One region of the Citricoccus alkalitolerans genome, then DNA from elsewhere that is predicted to be linked to it. Evidence: predicted binding sites of a transcription regulator. Region 1 holds the regulator's gene; each other region holds the start of a gene.

Region 1 (6,532 bases):
CATCGGCCTCGATGCCGCCTTCACTGCCACTCCCACGGGCCTGATCCCGCGCGGGCCGGACGAGGTCCAGCAGAACGCACTCAAGTCCGTCCGCGATGCGGCCCGCCAGGGACTGAGCGATTCCAAGCCGAGCGGGGGAGGCGCGGACTCCTCGGCCGACGGCGGACGTCAGATGGCCCGGTCCCGGATGCAGGACGTCCTGGACGTGGCCGAGCGGATGCTGGAGACGACCCCGGACACCACTCACCCCGAGGTGCTCTGGGCCTCCCGTCCGGGCCACTTCGAGCCCGGCACCGGGTGGATCCCCGGGGACGAGTCTGCGGCGCCGATGCTCTACGTGGCGCCGCTGTCCGTGGCCGGCAAACTCCGCGAAGGCCTCTTCGGTCAGGCCACGGCCGTGCTGACCTCTGCCACGTTGGCCGTCGGAGAATCGTTCAACCCGGTGGCAGGCTCTCTCGGCCTGATGGGCGAGGGTGCGCCGGCCTGGACCGGTCTGGACGTGGGAAGTCCCTTCGACTACCCGAGGCAGGGTGTGCTCTACGTGGCCCGGCACCTGCCGAAGCCAGGCCGGTTCGCCGCCCCCGAGAGCTATGACGAACTGGAGTCATTGCTGCGGGCGTCCGGCGGCGGTGCCCTGTGCCTGTTCTCCTCCAAGCGGGCCGCCGAGGATGCCGCAGCGGAGATGCGCACCCGGCTCGGCCCGAAGCCCACGATCCTGTGCCAGGGGGACACCACGCTGACCGCCCTGGTTCGGCAGTTCGCCACGGAGGAGGACACCTGTCTGTTCGGGACCATGAGCCTGTGGCAGGGTGTGGACGTGCCCGGCGAGTCCTGCCGGCTGGTGGTCATCGACCGCATCCCGTTCCCGCGACCAGACGATCCTCTCTCCACGGCGCGGTCCAGGGACATCAGCCGCCATGGCGGCAATGGTTTCATGGCGGTCTCCGCCTCCCATGCGGCAGTCCGCCTGGCGCAGGGCGCCGGCCGGCTCATCAGGACTGCGACGGACCGCGGTGTCGTGGCTGTCCTCGACTCGAGGCTGGCGACGGAACGGTATGGGTCATTCCTGCGCTCGACCCTGCCGGATTTCTGGCCCACGGCCGATCCCTCGGTGGTCCGCGGCGTGCTGGAACGGCTCCGTCCCGGTGACTAGCGGATCAGGATCTCTAGCGCGTCGACCGTGCGAATAGCCCGCCATTCGAGGCCGGGGGCTGGGCTCCAGGCAGGCCAGTCCACGGACCATCCGCCGTCGGGGTCCTGGGCGGAAGCCAGCCACCGTCGGTCCCGTGACATCACGGCTGCCGGAACGAGCCTGCCGGGAAGGTCGGAGGGGAAGGGAACGGTCCACGGATCATGGACCAGGTCGACCGCGTGGATCCGTTCGTCCTCCGCGCCACCCTCCACGGGGAGCGAGCCCTCGGCAGACAGCCGTTCACGGAGGGATGCCAGGACCGAGCTGTCGGCCGGTTCCGGGGGAAGGCTGTCCGCGGCAAGGAACCTCAGGGCGTACTTGATCTCATAGGCGGGAAGGTCACCGACAGTCGAGGCCCGGGCCAGTCGGAGGCGGCACCAGTCCGAGGCAGCCTCGGCCCAGCCGCCCGAGAACCCCGTCAGCAGGGCCGCGGCGGCGAAGCCATACGTGAGGTGCGAACCGCCCGGAACCGGGTGGACCCACGGTGCATGGGGCCACTCGAGGGAGGCCTCGGTGACGAACGGTACGGAACCGTCTAGCCCGGAGGTCGAGGCCACCCATTCCAGTCCAGAGCGCACCCAGGGATGCTCGGCGAGATCCCAACCGGCCAAGAGGTCCAGGGCCGTCAGCGTGGAGAGCGCCTCACTCTTCGGTGACCGAACGTCAGGTTCAAGGCCATGACCGAATCCCCCGTCCGGATTGCGGTACGCCTCCAGGGCGGCCAGGACACCCTCAGTGCCGCCGCCGTGGAGCATCAGGTCCACCCGGCGGCGTTCGAGCAACCGCCCGTGGGTGTAGACGAACTCCTCGGCATCCGCCACGCGGACGCCTGGCGGCAGAGGCCGATGGTTCATGGGCTCAGAGCGCCCGGAGTACCGTGACGACCTTACCCATGACCGTCGCCGCATCGCCGAGTATGGGCTCATACGCAGAATTCTGCGGTAGCAGCCACGTGTGGCCATCTCGCTGCCGAAAGGTCTTCACCGTGGCCTCGTCGTCCAGGAGAGCGGCGACGATGTCCCCATTCTGTGCGTTGTTCTGCTGGCGTACGACCACCCAGTCGCCGTCGCAGATGGCGGCATCGACCATGGAATCCCCGGAGACCTTCAGCATGAACAGCTCGCCCTCACCGGTCAGCTGGCGCGGCAGTGTCATGACATCCTCGACCTGCTGGTCGGCGAGGATCGGCCCACCGGCGGCGATCCTGCCCACCAGCGGAACCGGTACGGCATCACCGTCCGAGGCCCCCGTGTGCAGCGTCCTCACCGACCCCACCGGCGTGGCGGCTGATTCGGGGGCCGTGGCGTCCGACTCCGACACGAGGGCCCGGCCGTTCTCGTCCAACAGCACCTCCATGGCGCGCGGGCGGCCCGGATCCTTGCGGAGATACCCCAGCTTCTCGAGCTGGCCCAGTTGATGGGTGACCGATGAGAGCGAGGCCAGGCCCGCGGCGTCCCCGATTTCCCGCATGGACGGCGGATAACCGTGCGCGGCGATCGCAGAGCGGATGGATCCGAGGATGATCCGCTGACGATCAGTGAGGGGCCGGACGCTGGGATCGCGGTGCAGGTCCTGGGCTGGAGGGGGAATCCGGGGGGCCATTCGACCATCCGTTCTTATCGTGTCCGTCGGTCTTGGTGAGATGTCTCGTGCTGGGTCGCTGGGTCTGACGGTACCGGAGTCACAGCCTTGATTCAAAGATATGTTCGAAGTTTTCTTGGCATGGTTCGAACAGGCGTGCTAGACATGATGTCGAAGCAGTCGAACACACGTTCTAGATGGCCCGGGGGTCCGGGAGGAGAGGCAGAAGAGCATGAGTACTGCAGCATCGGTCAACACCCGCGCAGCCGGCTCCGCCGGATTCCACCTGAACCGCCGTGGTCGTTTCCTCTTCGTGGGGTTTCCCGTCATTGTCCTGGCGATCCTCGCCGCAGCGGCCGCTGTCTTCTTCGGCGCGCACGGGATGGCACCGGCGGCTGCGTCGGATGACGAGCCGGTGGCCGCCGTCGAGTCCATCACGGTTAACTACGGCGACACCCTGTGGGACATCGCCGGACGCACCGCTCCAGACTCGCCCCGCAATGAGGCCATCCTGCGCATCGGCGCACTGAATGACCTCGACGGTGGCGATCTGCAGCCCGGTCAGGTGTTGTTCGTGCCGGCCGGGGGCTGAATCCCCGCTGGCCCCCGCAGGGGGTGCCGGGGGCTCGACTCTCTCCAGCCGGACGGTAGGATGGCCTGGGTTCGTAGTGGGGCGGATCCATTGCCGATGACGGGGCACTCATGGGGAACAAGCGCAGGCAGATCAAGTCTGTGGCGACCCCGGTGGCCTTCTCAGCCATTGGTGCCCTCGTGGCCACCGGAGCCTTCCTCTATCCCGGTTTCGACACGGCTGACCTCGAACTGCATGATTCAGGGATCTGGGTCACCCACAACAGCGGGGGATACGTCGGCCACCTGAACCACGAGTCCAGCATCCTGGACGGTGGTTTCCGGCCCCCGATGGAGGACGTCGAACTCCACCAGGCGGATGCCACTGCCCTCATGCTGGATCCGGCCTCCGGCACCTTGACGTCCATTGACACGACGTCCATGGTCGCCGGCGACCAGATCATGCTTCCGGCCGCCCAGGGCTTCGCGCTCGGAGCGGGCGTTATCTCAGCCAGCAACCCCTCGGAGGGGGCTGTCTACGCGGGGACGGTGGACCCATCGCCACAGATTTCACCGGATGAACCGCTGTACGAGGCCGAGGGGGCCGTGACGTCGACGACGACGGTGGAGGGTGAGGTGTTCGTGGCTGACCTCGGCCAAGGCACCGTGATTCGCTTCGGGGCCGGCGACGAGCAACCCGGCGCACTGGTGGAGACCGGCCGGGACGGCGTCGAAGGGCTGGCCGGAATGCAGGAACCACAAATGGTGGCCGTGGGTGAGGTTCCCGTGGTGGTGGATCCCGCTTCCGGCACCCTGTCCTGGCCCGGCCACTCCGTTCAGGATGAGCGCCTGGTGGGTGCGGTGCCGCAGCCGTCCGGCCCCGAGGCGGACCGGATTGCCTTGTCCACGGAGTGGGATCTGCTCACCGTGGGACTGTCCAGCGGTGAGGTCCGGTCCATGAGCATCACTCCACCGACGGACCCCTCCGCTGGATCGACCACGCCTGCCGGTGCCGGCGGCGGTGTGGCGGCCACGGCTCCTGTTCGGGCCGCCGGATGCCTTCACGCCGCGTCGGCCGTCACCGGTCACTACCTGCAGGACTGCGACGGTGAAGAACAGGATCAGATCGTCCCCGTCCCGGATCTGCAGTCCAGCGCGGAGTTGGTCTTCCGGGTCAGCCGCGACGTCGTGGTGCTCAACGACACGACGTCCGGGACTAACTGGATGGTCCTGGACCAGATGAAGGTCGTCGCCAACTGGGACGACCTCGAACCGCCCAAAGGGGAAGGCGAGGAGACGGAGGAGGAATCCGACGAGGTCACCCAGGAGACCGCTCTGCCGGAGCGGCAGGAGGAGAACAGACCGCCGGTGGCGGAGGACGACAGCTTTGGCGTGCGCCCCGGGCGGACCACGCAATTGCCCGTCCTGTTCAATGACTCCGACCCTGACGGTGACGTCCTGACAGCCTCCATCGAGGGCGACCAGCCCTCCGTGGGCACCGTGCAGGAGATCATGGACGGCATCGGGATGCAGATCGTCGTCCCGGAATCCGCGAGCGGCCGGGCCGAGGTGACCTATGCGGCGCATGACGGGCGCGGCGGCACGGACACCGCCCAGATCTCCCTGAGGGTGGTGCCGGACAGTCAGAACCGGGGGCCCACGCAGGAACGCAAGGCGGTGCTCCGGGTGCCGGCGGGAGAAGCGGTGACGAGCCAGGTCCTGACTGACTGGATCGATCCGGATGGTGACGACATCCAGCTCGTGGGCGCCCTCGCCGAGGAGCCGGATACCGTCCGTACCCGTCCGGACGGTCAACTCACGTTCCAGGACAACACCGGCGAGGCCGGACGCCGTGACATCCAGGTCTCCGTGTCCGACGGGCGCGAGACCACCACGGGCACGGTGCAGATCGAGGTCCTCGAACGCGGATCGGTCCATCCGCCGATCACCCAGGCGGACCACGTCACCGTCCAGGCGGGGCAGGAGATCACGTTCTACCCGCTCGAGAACGACACCGACCCCCTCGGCGGCCAACTGCGCCTCGCCCAGGTGGCTGATGCTGAGAATGCGGAGATCGAGTACTCGGCCGCCGGGGGATCAGTGCAGTGGTCCTCGGAGGTCGCTGACACCTACTACATCGAGTACCTGGCGGCGCATGAGTACGACTCCGCTCCTGGGCTGATCCGGGTGGACGTCGTGGAGAGCGAGGAGAGTTCCGGTCTGCCGGTGGCCGTGCGTGACATCGCGCTGTTACCGGCGGGCGGCCAGACCCTCGTCAATGTTTTAGGCAATGACACCGACCCGACCGGAGGTGTGCTGTTGGTGCAGGGGGTCCAGGATGCCACGACCGCGTCCGGGGCGCCGGCCCCGTTGAAACTGGCAGTCGAGGACTTCAACCACATCCGGGTGGTGGACACCGGTGGCATGGCCGGCCCGGCGACCTTCACCTATTCAGTGTCGAACGCCCAGGGCACCTCGCAGGGCGAGGTTACGGTGGTACCGCTGCCGGAACCGGAGGTCATGCAACCGCCCTTCGCCGTCGCGGATACGGCGAACGTCCGCGTCGGTGACGTGGTCACCATCGACGTGCTGGCCAATGACACCCATCCCAACCAGGAGGAGCTGACCCTGGTGCCCGAACTCGACCGTCAGGTCGCAGAGGGTCGCGGGATTGGTTTCGTGTCCGACGGAAAGGTCAGGTTCCGTGCCGGCAGTGAGCCAGGGCGGGCCACGCTCTCCTACACGGTGCGGGCGCCGGACGGACAGGAGGCCTCGGCCACCGTGGAGATCACCATGGTGCCGATGGACCGCGAGTCAAACAACCCACCGGTGCCCCTCTCGGTGTCCGCCCGGGTGCTCTCCGGAGAATCCGTGGCGGTGCCGATCCCGTTGGATGGGATCGACCCGGACGGTGACTCCGTCACTCTGGAGGGCGTGCAGTCCCCGCCCTCCCTGGGATCCGTGCGCATGGAGAAGGGCCGGATGATCTACACCGCCTCCAACGCCGCCTCGGGTTCCGACGTCTTCACCTACTCCACCGTGGACCGGCTGGGGGCCCGTGCCACCGGTACCGTGACCATCGGGATCGCCCAGCCGCTGAGCACGAACCATCCGCCGGTCGCCTTGGACGACTCGGTCGAGGTCCGACCCGGGCGCACCATCACCACGGACGTCCTAGCCAATGACGCC
Region 2 (6,532 bases), 760 kb from region 1:
CCACACCCGTGAGTGGAACGTGGACCCCGAGAAGTGGGACCACGCGGCCCGCCTGTGGCTGCACGCCGTGCTGACGTCACCGCGTCCCGGACTGGCCCAATTGACCACCTAGCCCGGCTCCTCAGATGAGAGGGTCAGCTGAGCAGCCCCCGGCGCCGCAACAGGTGCTCCGGGTCCGCCTCGCCGCCGCGGAAACGGCGGTAGGACTCCATCGGGTCACGCGTGTTGCCGCGGGCGAGCAACTCAGAGCGGAATCGCTCACCGTTCTCCCGGCTCAGCCCGCCGTGGGCACGGAACCACTCCACGGTGTCCGCGTCCAGGACCTCGGACCAGAGGTAGGAGTAGTAACCGGCGGCGTACCCGCCGCCGAAGATGTGCTTGAAGTAGCTCGAGCGGTACCGGGGAGCCACAAGATCCGGGTCCAAACCGGCCGCCCGCAGCTGATCAACCTCGAAGGCCAGCGGATCCTCCACCGTGGTGCCCGGTGCCAGGGAGTGCCACGCGAGGTCCAGCATGGTCGCCCCGAGGTACTCCGTGGTGCGGAAGCCCTCGCCCCACAGGGAGGAGGCCTCGATCGCCGCCAGCACGTCCGGGTCGATCGTCTCACCGGTTCCCACATGCCGTGCGTAGGCGGAGACGATCTCCGGCCAGTACATCCACATCTCGTTGACCTGCGAGGGGAACTCCACAAAGTCGCGGGGAACGGCGGTTCCGGCCAGGGTGGCGTACCGGCCGGAGGACAGCAGGCCGTGCAGGGCGTGGCCGAACTCGTGGAACAGGGTGTTCACCTGGTCCACCGTCAGCAACGCCGGTTCGCCGGCCGCCGGTCTCGGGATGTTCAGGTTGTTGCTCACCACCGGGCGCTCGCCGAAGAACGTGGACGCCTCCCGGAACGAGTTCATCCAGGCTCCGCCGGACTTCGTGGGGCGGGTGAAGAAATCGCCGACGAACAACCCGAGCCCGGTGCCATCGGCCTCCCGCACCTCCCAGACACGGACATCCGCCTGATACCCCTGCAGGTCGGGGCGCTCGCGGAAGGTGATGCCGTACAGGGCCGTCGCGGCGGCGAACACGCCCTCGGTGAGCACCCGGTCCAGCTCGAAGTAGGAGCGCAGGGCGGAAGTGTCCACCCGGTACCTCTCCCGCTCGATACGGGCCGCGTAGAAGGGCCAGTCCCAGGCCTGAACCGGGTGGCCGGCCTCGGCCTCGATCTCGGCCTTCTCCCTTCGGGCGTTCGCGGTGGCCGCCGGGATGATCCGGGCCAGCAGATCGCGGACGGCGTCCAGGCTCGGGGCGGTCCGGTCCTGCAGCGCATAGTCGGCCCAGCTGGAGAAACCCAGCAGGCCAGCCTTCTCGGCGCGCAGGCCGGCCTGCTCCACGGCCAGGTCGAGGGCGAAGTTCTCACCCGGGGTGGTGCCGCGCTGCCAGGCGGACTCGTGGACGCGGCGGCGCGACTCCGGGTTCTCGAGGGTCTCCAACCAGGGCTGGGAGGTGAACATGGACAGCGTCAGGAGGTAGCCGGCGTCGTGCCCGGCGTTTCGGGCCGCGGCGGCAGCTGAGGCGAGGTCCTGCTCCGAGAGCCCGGCCACCTCCTCGGCGGAACCGAACCAGACGGCCGAGGCGGTGTTCTCCGCGACCATGCGACGCCCGTACTGGGAGGACAGCACGGCGAGTCGCTCATTGATGGCCGCCAGACGCACCTTCGCCTCTCGGTCGAGGTCGGCGCCGAGTAGCCGGAAGGTCTTGAGGGTCTCCTCGGCCAGCCGGCGGTCCTCTGCCTCCAGCCCGCCGTTGCTATCCAGATCCACTCTCGCCAGCCGGCTGTAGAGGGCCGCGTCGAGGTGGATGGCGTCCCAGTGGGCGGATAACTCGGGGCTGATCTCCTCGTCGATCTCCTGCCGGACCTCGGTGCCGTCGGCGGCTACCAGGTTGGAGAAGACCTGATGTACCCGGCGCAGCAGCTGCCCGGAACGCTCGAAGGCGAGAAAGGTGTTCTCGAACGTCGGCTCGGCGGGATCCGCGGTGATCGCCTCGAGTTGGGCGCGATGCTCGGCCATGCCTGCACGGAAGGCGGGGAGGAAGTGCTCGTCGTCGAGGGTAGCGAAGTCGGGGAGCCCATAGGGCAGCGGGGACGGCGCCAGGAGGGGGTTGGTGCCGGTGGCGGAGGAGGTGTCGGTCGTCATAGTCAGCAACTGTTTCATATCTGGGGTCCGCTGGACAGGGTCCGGGAGAACGGGTTGTCCGCACCGTGTCCCGCACGGACGGGGGCACCGGCGGCTCCTCCCGTAGAATCGAAGCCAGACTTCTGCCGGCAGCGGCAGGGCCCGGCGCAGTGGCGCCCGGACCAGGACGAACCCGATCATCACCAACAGCCGATGCGGGCCGTGCTCAGGCGCGGTCGGCGCGGAGAGGAGAACACGTGTCAGGGCATTCCAAGTGGGCGACCACCAAGCACAAGAAGGCCATCATCGACGCCCGGCGCGCCAAGGCCTTCGCCAAGTACGTCAAGGGCATCGAGGTGGCGGCCCGCGCCGGAGGTCCCGACCTGGACGGCAATCCCGCCCTCGAGCTGGCGGTCACCAAGGCCAAGAAGCAGTCTGTGCCCAATGACAACATCGAGCGTGCTATCAAGCGCGGCGCCGGCCTGACCGGTGAGGTCATCGAGTACACGGAGATCATCTACGAGGTTCGCGGGCCGCAGGGATCCGCCCTCATGGTCGAGTGCTTGACGGACAACAAGAACCGCGCCGCCGCCGAGGTCCGCACCGCGGTGACCCGCAGTGGCGGCACCATGGCCGACTCGGGCTCTGTGGCCTTCCTGTTCAACCGCACCGGCCTGGTCCGGTTGCCGGCCGAGGGGCACGCCGAGGACGACATCCTGATGGCGGTGCTGGACGCCGGCGCCGAGGAGGTCATGCAGTCGGGGGACTCCTTCGAGATCCTGTGCGACCCCTCCGACCTGCGGGCCGTGGCCACCGCCCTGGAAGAGGCCGGGATCGAATACGACACGGACGAGATGGAGTTCGTGGCCACCATGAAGGTGGACCTGGACGCCAAGGGCGCCAAGACATACTTCAACCTGGAGGACGCGCTGGAGGACCTGGACGACGTGCAAAGCGTCTACTCCAACGTGGACATCTCCCCGGAGGTCCTCGCCCAGCTGGACGAGGACTGATCCGCCCTTGACCCTCAGCCCCGGGAGCGCAGCACGCCGGGCACCGAAACCTCTGCGGGTGTTCGGTGTCGACCCGGGTCTGACCCGCTGCGGCATTGCCGTGGTGGACGTCGCGCCCAACCGCACCGCAACGCTGGTGGCGGTGACGGTCGTCGGCTCCCCGGCCGAACAGTCCCTCGACCTGCGGCTGCTCGCCATCGACGAGGCCATCAACGAGTGGCTCGACCGCCACAGCCCGGACCACGTGGCCGTGGAGCGCATGTTCGCGCAGAACAACACGCCGACCGTGATGGGTACCGCCCAGGCCTCCGGCGTGGTCATCGCGGCGGCCGCCCGGCGCGGCATTCCAGTGGCGCTCCACACTCCCTCCGAGGTGAAGGCCGCGGTCACCGGCAGCGGCACCGCGGGTAAGGACCAGGTCACTGCCATGGTCACCAGGATCCTGCGCCTCGACGCCCCGCCCAAGCCCGCCGATGCCGCCGATGCGCTCGCCCTGGCCATTACCCACGCGTGGCGCGGCGGGTTGATGGGGCGCGGGCTGGAGACGGGCAACCTCACCAGCCCCCAGCGCGCATCGCGCTTCCCGACGCCGGCCGGCGGTTCCGGCGGCCGCCGCACCGGGGGATCGACGCCGGCTCAGCAGGCCTGGCTCGCTGCCGAACAGCGAAGCCGGGGCGCGAAGGGCTGGAACGGCGGTTCCCGGATCTGAATCCCGCTATGGGCTAGGGTCTTCGTAGATACGTTCGAACCGGGCGGCGGTCCGGCCCCCGTCCGGCTGTAGTTCCATTGCCAATCCGAGAAGAGCGAGTTGAGCATGATTTCGTCCCTGACCGGCACCGTGGAATCCGTGGCGTTGAACCACGCCGTCCTCACCGTGTCCGGCTTCGGTATGCGGTTCTCCGCCACCCCGCAGACGCTGGCCGGGCTCCACCTGGGGGAGGCCGGGCGAGTCCTGACCTCCATGGTGGTGCGTGAGGACTCGATGACCCTGTTCGGCTTCGCCACGGAGGACGAGAGGGACGTCTTCGAGGTGCTGCTCGGGGTCTCCGGCGTCGGCCCCCGGCTGGCCCTAGCCGTGCTGGCGGTCCATGATCCGGAGACGGTTCGCGTGGCGGCGTCCACGGGGGACGACAAGGCCTTCACCAAGGTCCCGGGCATCGGCCCCAAGGGCGCGCGTCGCATCGTCCTGGAGCTGACGGACAAGCTCGTGCCCACCGGCGCGCCGGCCTCCGGGGCCGAGGATCAACCAGCCCTGGCCGGCTCGATGCCGTGGATGGACCGCGTCCTGGAGGCGCTGACCGGCTTAGGCTGGACGGAGAAGGACGCCGAGAAGGCAGTCCGGGACACCATCCGGCATGAGCCCGAACTCGAGGAGTCCGGCACCGTGGCCAGCGTACTCAAGTCCACGCTGCGCCACCTCGGCCAGGGGCAGTCCGCCCGGTCGGGCCGGTAGGAGGTAGAGCATGACGCAACAGCCAGACGGACGGCTCGTGGCCGGGGCAGCTGAAGGTGAGGAGCGGGAACTCGAGGCCGCCCTGCGTCCCAAGAACCTCGACGACTTCGTCGGTCAACAGCGGGTCCGCCGGCAGCTCTCACTGGTCTTGGAGGCCGCCCGGCTGCGCGGCCGCACCGCTGACCACGTGTTGATGTCCGGACCGCCCGGCCTCGGCAAGACCACGCTGGCCATGATCATCGCCGGGGAGATGAACGCGCCCCTGCGGATCTCATCCGGCCCGGCCATCCAGCACGCCGGTGACCTGGCCGCCATCCTGTCCTCCCTGACGGAGGGAGAGGTGCTCTTCCTGGACGAGATCCACCGGATGTCCCGTCCGGCCGAGGAGATGCTCTACATGGCCATGGAGGACTTCCGGGTGGACATCGTGGTCGGCAAGGGGGCCGGTGCCACCTCCATCCCCCTGGAGATCCCGCCCTTCACGCTGGTGGGAGCCACCACCCGCGCCGGGCTGCTGCCCGGGCCGCTCCGTGACCGCTTCGGCTTCACCGGCCACCTCGAGTTCTACAGCACCGAGGAACTGGAGCTGGTGCTGCGCCGGTCCGCCCTGTTGCTGGACATGAAGGTCAACTCCGCGGGGTTCACCCAGATCGCCAGCCGCTCCCGCGGGACGCCGCGCATCGCCAACCGGCTGCTGCGCCGGGTGCGCGACTGGGCCCTGGTCGGCGGGCTGGACCAGGTGGACTCGCGCGCCGCCTCCGCCGCCTTGGAGATGTATGAGGTGGATGAGAAGGGCCTGGACCGTCTCGACCGTTCTGTGCTCGAGGCACTGTGCCGCAAATTCGCCGGGGGACCGGTGGGCCTGTCCACGCTGGCCATCGCCGTGGGGGAGGAGACCGAGACGGTGGAGACCGTGGCCGAGCCCTTCTTGGTGCGCGAGGGCCTGTTGGGGCGGACCCCTCGGGGCCGGATCGCCATGCCGGCCGCCTGGGAGCACCTGGGCCTGGTCCCGCCCCCCGACTCTCCGGGGGCGGCCTTCTGGATGGTGCCGACGCCGACGGATGCCGGTGCGGACTCCAACCGGCCGGACAGTGCCGACGAAGTCGACACGCTGTTTGATCCCTGAGCCCGGATCGGTCCCTGAACCCGCATCCTGACTTCTGTCCCCGCGTTCGACGTGGTTCTGGGAAATCGGTGAACAATGTGCCACGGGAGGGCGCGTCTGAACGGACAGTGAGAACCTACCCGTAGACTAATCGGGTTGTCCTGTGCCCCGACTCTGGAATGTGGTGTCCCCGAAGTGACCCAGCTGATCGCCCCCGCAACTGCCTCGCTTGTCGCCGAAGGCGCCAACCCGGAAGGCGGTGGCGGCCTGCCGTTCGACCCCTTCCTGCTGATCATGCTCGCGATCTTCGCGCTGCTGATCTTCAGCATGTTCCGCCGCAGCAAGAAGGCCCAGCAGCAGCAGCAGCAGCTGCACCAGTCGCTCGGTCCCGGCGTTGAAGTCATGACCACCATGGGCCTGTTCGGCACCATCCTGTCCGTGGACAAGGACGAGAACAAGGCCGTCATCGAGATCTCTCCGGGCAACACGGCCACCGTGCACCTGCAGGCCATCGGCAAGGCCGTGGATCCCGCCGCCGGTGCCGCCGGTACATCCGTGGGTGGCGAGCCGGAGACCACCGTTCCGGATTCCCCGGCAGGCCTGGAAGAGGCCAACGGTGGCACCGACCGCAACAACGAGACCGATGGCAACGGCCCGGACGACCAGCGTCCTGGCACGGATCGCCCGTCTGCCTGACGTCGGCTGACTCAGCAGACGCCCTCCCTCGCCCCGTGAACCGAAAGCCGTAGCCCTCCATGTCTGATAAGACCCCCCGGGGACGCGCCAAGCGCACCCTCTG
Region 3 (6,532 bases), on a different contig from region 1:
AGGACCTTGTAGTCGGTCAGCATTCCCATGTTCACGGCATCACCGAAACCGAGGCGGTACATCTCCGGGCCGTAGGTGTCCTCATCATCCATCGACGCCAACACGGCCTGGGCCTTACCGGCCTTGGCTTTGGAGGCGTCGTCATAGATCCGCGGGGTGGCCGTCATATACAGGCGCTTGGAAGCCTTGAGGTAGTGCCCGTCATGGACCCGGACGAAAGCCGATTCGTCGTTGGCGAGTTCGGTGACGCCAGTGGTGCGGTGGGCTTCGTCGCAGATGACGAGGTCGAACGGTTCGAGCCCGGCGATCTGTTGGGCCTGGGCGACGACGTCGATGGACTGGTAGGTGGCGAACACCACCCGCATGCCCTCGCCATTGGCCCGGGCATGCTTCATCCGTTGGGCCAGGATGCGGGGCTCTGTGGTGGCTGGCAGCGCCAGGTCCACCACGGAGATCTCCGGGCTGTCCTCGGTGCGACGCCGGGCCTTGGAGGCCTTGGCATCGGAGCACACGGCCATCGCGGTCATTCCCAGACGGGTCTGGTTGGACCACTCGCGCAGAGCCTGGGACAACAGGGCGATCGAGGGAACTAGGAACAGCACGCTCCCGGCGGCCCCGACCTCCTCTTCGGCCAGACGCAGCGAGGTGAAGGTCTTTCCGGTGCCGCAAGCCATGATCATCCGGCCGCGGTCATGCTCCCGGAACCCAGCCCGCACCGTGTCGATCGCGGTGCGCTGGTAGGGACGGAGATCGTCCTGCTCGGTGAGACTGAGCGCGGTAGGGGTCTGCGGGTCGAAGTAGGTCCAGTCGACGCGGGACTGCTCCAAATCGGGCAGCCCCAGACGGCGCACCGGGACCGCCTGATCCCGGATGGCCTCTTCGGCGTTGGGTCCCCACTTGGTTGAGGTCGAGACGATGATGCGCTCGGTGAATCCCGTCCGGCCGGAAGCCGCCAGGAATGAGTCGATGTCTCCCTTGGAGATATGCCGCTCGGGGGAGTAGAACTTGCATTGGATGGCCACCAGCCCCCCGTCGCGGCGTTGGGCGACCAGGTCAATGCCGATGTCGTGGCCGGTATTGCCGGGCCAATCTTCCCAGAGCCAGACGTCGGAGAACTGCTCGGCCCAGGTCGGGTCCGTCTGGAGGAAGGCCTGGATGAACCGTTCGAATCTGGAGCCCTTTTCCGCTTCCGAGCCTTCGGCGTAGTACATGCGGTCCAGGAGGTCCATGGGTGAAGGCGCGGTAATCATGCAAGCCATTATCGTCTAGCAAGAAGGCCGTTTCGTGCAGCGGCAGGCCCGCTCCGCCGACCACCACGGACGCGGGGATCCATGAGCCGCAGGATGGGATCGAAGAACGCCGGGATCTTTCTCAGAGTCCCTCGTGGTGGTGCAATTAGACATGCAACACAATGACCCCATCATGGCCCTCGCAAAATGGCGCTGGTCTGCAGCACTCGGCATCGGGCTAGCCGCAGCCCTGACACTCACAGCCTGCACCGACCCAGGCAACGAAAGCGTGGGCACCGAGGGAGGGGTTACCAGCCCGGATACGGGCACGCCGGATGCGGTTGCGCAACCCCCCGCCGAACCAACAACGGAATCACCGGGCCCCACCGCACCGCCCAAAGAGCCAACGACCGAAGAAGTACGCCAGTACTCCACCAAGGACGGCATGTTTACCTGGACGCTGCCTGCAGGGTGGACAGTCGCCCCGGGAGAGTTCTGGGAAGTCGAGAGTCCCGACGAGACGGACTATCCGGGTCAACCTTACGAGTATGTGGGATTCCAGAATGCAGCCCAAACCATTGGTTTCGATGTCGAGACCGGTAATGCATCCATAAAGCATGGCCGTCCATGGCCGGAGCTTATTGAAGTGCTCGACGCGAAGCACATGCCGGAGGTTCCCCAGTCCGAGCTGTATGGGGAGGTTTGGTACCGAGCAGCGCTGGTCCACTCCTATGACACGCCAGGCAGTCCCGGCGAGTATGAACTATGGGTGAGCGTGGCGGAAGGGGGCGACCCGCGCGGCGCCACAGGCGACGACCTTTGGGACTCCTGGGTCTTTACCACTCCGCGTGTCGAGGGTTATGAGCAGGAGGCGGGCAACTCGTTCCTGGGCTACACCGGTCAAGCTGAGGCTGAGCAAATCACTGGTCGAGAGGGCGAGGAGGCCGTACGTGCGCTGCTCGAGACGGAAGAATACGCCGAGCTCCGGGACGTCGCCACTTCAATGGTGGTCGAGATACCTTGAGGTCGGACATCACGGGCCTCTCAGCCAGGCCCATTGTCGACGTCTGGGCACCACGGGGCCGCGGTGCCGGCCATGGGGTCCCGTCCGGCCCTGGGGTGGAGAGCGGCGGGCCGCCTGCCAGGTTCAGGGCTGCGGCGTATCGTGCCAACGCAAGACGGTGCTGGGGGTGTGCGCCAACACGAATGCCCTGCTGGACGCGGCCGGAGTGCCGGCCCTCGATTCAGCCCCGTCCAGACGATCCATGGCATCAGGGGGTGGGCGCAGACATCGCCCTTCATGCCGGCCTGGTCTGCACGCAGGCCAGCTGCTGGGCCAGCTCTTCGATCTTGTCGGGGCGGAATCCGGACCAGTGATCGCCGGTCTCTGTGATGATCACGGGGGCCTGCATGTAGCCCAGGTCCCGCACCCGCTGCAGTGCTTCGGGGTCTTGGGACAGGTCCACGGTCTCGCAGGCGACGCCCTTCTTCTCCAGGGCCCTGTAGGTGGCGTTGCACTGCGCGCAGGCCGGCTTGCTATAGACGGTCACGGTGATCATGGTCTGGTCCTCTCGGATGGAACTGTCGTGGTCAGTGGCTGTGGATGAGGTCGGGGTCGATGCCGTCGCCGAACTCGGCGCCGGGGAAGCAGCGCGGGTGGATGCCGCTGGTGATCTGCTCCCGCAGTCGGTGATCGAGCTCGGGCAGTGCGTCCTGCACAGGGTGGCCTTTCATCAGGGCGTCGGCCCCGGCCTGGGGGACGGTGATCCATCCCTGCTGCCCACAGAACGGGCACACCGGGGTCAGGATGTCGGCACAGTTGTCTTGCATGCTGTCGTAGATCGCGTGGTGACTCATCTGGGGTTCCTCTCACCGTCGGGGGTAGGTTGGCCCTCTCCCCCGTTGTTTTTTGCCTGCTGGCGAAACGCAGTGAGCTGCCCCGGACGGAGCCGGCAGCAACCCGCAGGGCGGCGGAAGAAGAAAGCTTGGGAAGGAAACAAGCGACCGAGGAACGAGGGAGCGCCGAGCCAAGGTTTCTTCAGGAGCCGGCCCCGTAGCGCTAGCGGAGGGGCTTGTGCCGGTGGAGCCGGGGCACATAATCCGAAGGACAGCAGCAAAAAACGAAGAAGAAGCCGGCCCGCCAGGGCCGGTACCTGGTCCGATGCCGTCCCGGCGGACCAGGAAACCGTCGGCCGCTTGCGGCCGCCCTTGTTGTCCACAGGACCCGGCCGATCACGACCTTGCGACAGGCTCTGACGTTTAGGCTCGTGTCCATGGGTCAGGTCAGGCGGGCTCACCCGGAGTGGGTGATGATGGCCGATGCTGGCGTGCCGATCGCCGTGATCGCCCGGCTCAATGAGGCCGATCCCAAGTACGTTCGGAATTACATCCGCCAGCGGGGTGAGGCGTTGCGCGGCGGTCCCGCTCCTGCCCGGTTGTTCTTACATGATCGGCCCCGACCACGACCAGCGTATTTACCGGATCCGGATCGGCGCTGGCGGGCCCGATTGGAGGAACTACAGAGATTCTTGGTGGCACATCAGCGCCGGCCTCATGCCAGCGAGCACGACACGAACCGTGACGTGGGGGATGAGTGGGCGTTGGCGCATTGGCTGACGATGCAACGCTCTGAGGAGCGCCTCGGCCGTCTGGCCGCGCACCGGGCCCGACGGCTGGATCAGACGCTGCCGTCCTGGCGTATCGATGACCGGGCTCTGGCCGCCGAGGCCGCATGGCGACTGAAACTCGTCGAGGTGTTGCGCTTCCACGAGGCGCATGGGCGTCTGCCGCGCCGCAGCAAGAGCTCGAGTCCTGAGGAAACCGTGCTGGCCTCGTGGATCGAGGGACAACACGACCGTGACCGAGCCGGCACGCTCGATCCCAAACGCGCATTCTGGCTTGACCGCCAGGTGCCGGGCTGGAAAACCGCCCCTCGCAAGCGGCCCTCGTTCGAGTCTGCACCGTCCACCTGAAACCGGATACCTGCACTGTCACCGATATAGGTCCTGACAGCGGCCATGAGGAACCGAAACAGGGATTCGCCGGGCCGTCGGCGACCGTCAGTTATCACCTGTACGATTGCCAATCGAACATAGTTTCGATTCATTGGGGTGGAGAGTTGCTGGCTACCAAGGTCCGGGCCCTGGCTGAGGGGCTAGACGACCAACTCCGGACGCGCGTCGAGGACGGCGTGGTCATGGCCGGCTTCCCCTCGCCGTCCCAGGACTACACCACCGCCGAGATCGACCTGACCGAGCACCTGATGCCCAACCGGGCCTCGACGTACCTGGTGCGGGCTCGGGGACACTCGATGACCGGTGCCGGGATCTGGGACGGCGACGAACTCGTGGTCGATCGCTCGATCCGCCCCCAGCACGGCCACGTGGTGATCGCCGTACTCGACGGCGAGCTGACCGTGAAACGACTCAGCATCGGCACCGACGGCCGCGTGGTGCTCTCCTCGGAGAACCCCGCCTATCCCGACATCGCCGTCCCTTCCCTCTCGGACCTGCGGGTCTGGGGCGTGGTCACGGTGGCACTGCATCATGTCTCCCGCGCCTCGTGAGGCCATGATCGCCCTGGTGGACTGCCAGAGCTTCTACGCCTCGTGCGAGCGGGTCTTCGACCCCAGCCTGGAGAACCGCCCAATAGTGGTGCTGTCCAACAACGACGGCTGCGTCGTCGCCATGTCCCAAGAAGCCAAGACGCTGGGGATCCCGATGGGGATCCCGTGGTTCAAACTCGAGCCCATCGCCGCTGCCCAGGGCATCGTGGCGCGATCCTCCAACTACGAGCTGTACGGCAGCATTTCGGCCCGGGTCATGGAGGTCATCGGCCGGCACGCCGCCTGGCAAGAGGTCTACAGCATTGACGAGTCCTTCATCAGCCTGCGCGGCACCGTTGAAGAGTTGATCCAGGCCGGCCGACGCATCCGTCAGGACGTGGCCCGCTGCACCGGGGTTCCGGTGCGTGTGGGCATCGCTCCCACCAAGACGTTGGCGAAGGTCGCCCTGATCGGGGTGAAACGCTCCCGACCCCTGTCTCAGGTCGGGGTGTGCCACTTCGGGGCCTACTCCCCCACCCAACGGGACACCATTCTGGCCAGCATCCCCGTCATGGACCTGTGGGGCGTCGCCGGGCGCCTAGGCCGGCGCCTGGCGAATCTGAATATCCATACCGCCGCGGACCTCGCCGCCCAGGACCCCGGGCAGATGCGGCGGCGGTTCTCGGTGGTCGTGGAGCGCACCGTGCGCGAGCTGCGCGGCACCCCCTGCATCCCCCTCAAGGAGGAACCCCGCCAGTACAAGGACCAGCTGATCTACTCCCGCAGTTTCTCCGAACCGGTCACCACCACCCCGGCCATGCGCCAGGTCCTGTCCATCTACGCCCAGCAGCTCGCCTCCCGACTGCGCAACGCCGGGCAAGAGGCCCGGGTGCTCACGGCCTGGGCTTCAACGTCACCGTTCGCCACGGACCAGGAGCCCCATTCCCCTCAGATCAGTGCCGTACTGCCGGTGCCGACAGCCGAGCCGGTGACGATCGCACGCGGATCCTTAGGCCTGGCCGAGCTGATCCGCCCGGGCACCCGGTACGTGCGGGCCGGCGTCGTACTCACCGATTTGCGCCCCGCCGGCCAGGCCGAGACCCTGCCCGGCCTCGGCCCGCCCGGTGAGGGCCGCAACCTCGGCCCCACTCTGGACGCCGTGACAGCCCGCTTCGGAGTCGGGAGTATCGGGCTGGGATACGGAGGCCTCGGGGAACCCCCGTCCTGGCAGATGCGCCGTGCCATGCTCTCCCCCAGAGCCACCACCCACTGGGAGGAGCTCGTCACGGCCCACCTGTAAAAGACCCCCACGAGCCCCGGAACCAGTAGTGCGGCGTCTTCTTCTCAGTGCTCGCTGCGCCGCAGATTCATGATGCGCCAACCGGCGGGCACTCGTCCACGGAGCGTCGCCACTCCTGCCTCGTAGGACTCGGCTTCAGCCGTCAGCTCATCGATTCCTCGATCGCCAGCCCCGGTGTCATCGTCGGGGATGGTCTCGGTGACGGCGGTGATCTCCATCCATTCAGCCTATGCGCCCTCGGTCCACGGGGGCGTGTGCGGCAGACTGGGGCCCATGTGCGGACGGTATGTGATGGCCCGGGCCCTCGGAGACCTGGTAGCGAACGCCGGTGCGGTCGGGCCCAAGGAAGAACTGGCGCTTCGACCGAACTGGAACGTGGCCCCGACCAGCGAAGTCCCCATCATCTTGGAACGGGCAGTCGAGACCGAAACCCGCCGGGAGGTCCACGTGGCCCGGTGG

Evidence for each region. The regulator LexA, encoded in region 1, represses DNA repair genes until DNA is damaged. The targets are predictions, from matches to a motif close to TCGAACANNTGTTCGA.
Region 2: a site for LexA is predicted at 3,907-3,922, ahead of ruvA (Holliday junction branch migration protein RuvA). Genes of this name have one in related genera too.
Region 3: a site for LexA is predicted at 4,315-4,330, ahead of ABD134_RS15130 (LexA family protein). Genes of this name have one in related genera too.

What each region holds. Positions count from the first base shown of each region.
Region 1 is NZ_BAAALH010000001.1:424,215-430,746, forward strand. Features, by position in the region: gene ABD134_RS01870 (ATP-dependent DNA helicase) at 1-1,153, shown strand, start outside; gene ABD134_RS01875 (hypothetical protein) at 1,150-2,046, opposite strand; gene lexA (transcriptional repressor LexA) at 2,051-2,794, opposite strand; gene ABD134_RS01885 (LysM peptidoglycan-binding domain-containing protein) at 3,006-3,365, shown strand; gene ABD134_RS01890 (Ig-like domain-containing protein) at 3,476-6,532, shown strand, end outside.
Region 2 is NZ_BAAALH010000001.1:1,182,080-1,188,611, reverse strand. Features, by position in the region: gene ABD134_RS05340 (alpha/beta hydrolase family protein) at 1-112, shown strand, start outside; gene ABD134_RS05335 (M3 family metallopeptidase) at 135-2,183, opposite strand; gene ABD134_RS05330 (YebC/PmpR family DNA-binding transcriptional regulator) at 2,420-3,175, shown strand; gene ruvC (crossover junction endodeoxyribonuclease RuvC) at 3,228-3,884, shown strand; gene ruvA (Holliday junction branch migration protein RuvA) at 3,990-4,628, shown strand; gene ruvB (Holliday junction branch migration DNA helicase RuvB) at 4,639-5,754, shown strand; gene yajC (preprotein translocase subunit YajC) at 5,929-6,429, shown strand; gene secD (protein translocase subunit SecD) at 6,489-6,532, shown strand, end outside.
Region 3 is NZ_BAAALH010000003.1:33,046-39,577, reverse strand. Features, by position in the region: gene ABD134_RS15155 (DEAD/DEAH box helicase) at 1-1,250, opposite strand, end outside; gene ABD134_RS15150 (hypothetical protein) at 1,423-2,253, shown strand; gene nrdH (glutaredoxin-like protein NrdH) at 2,528-2,785, opposite strand; gene ABD134_RS15140 (hypothetical protein) at 2,820-3,086, opposite strand; gene ABD134_RS15135 (helicase associated domain-containing protein) at 3,503-4,201, shown strand; gene ABD134_RS15130 (LexA family protein) at 4,426-4,794, shown strand; gene ABD134_RS15125 (Y-family DNA polymerase) at 4,775-6,073, shown strand; gene ABD134_RS15120 (hypothetical protein) at 6,118-6,291, opposite strand; gene ABD134_RS15115 (SOS response-associated peptidase) at 6,347-6,532, shown strand, end outside.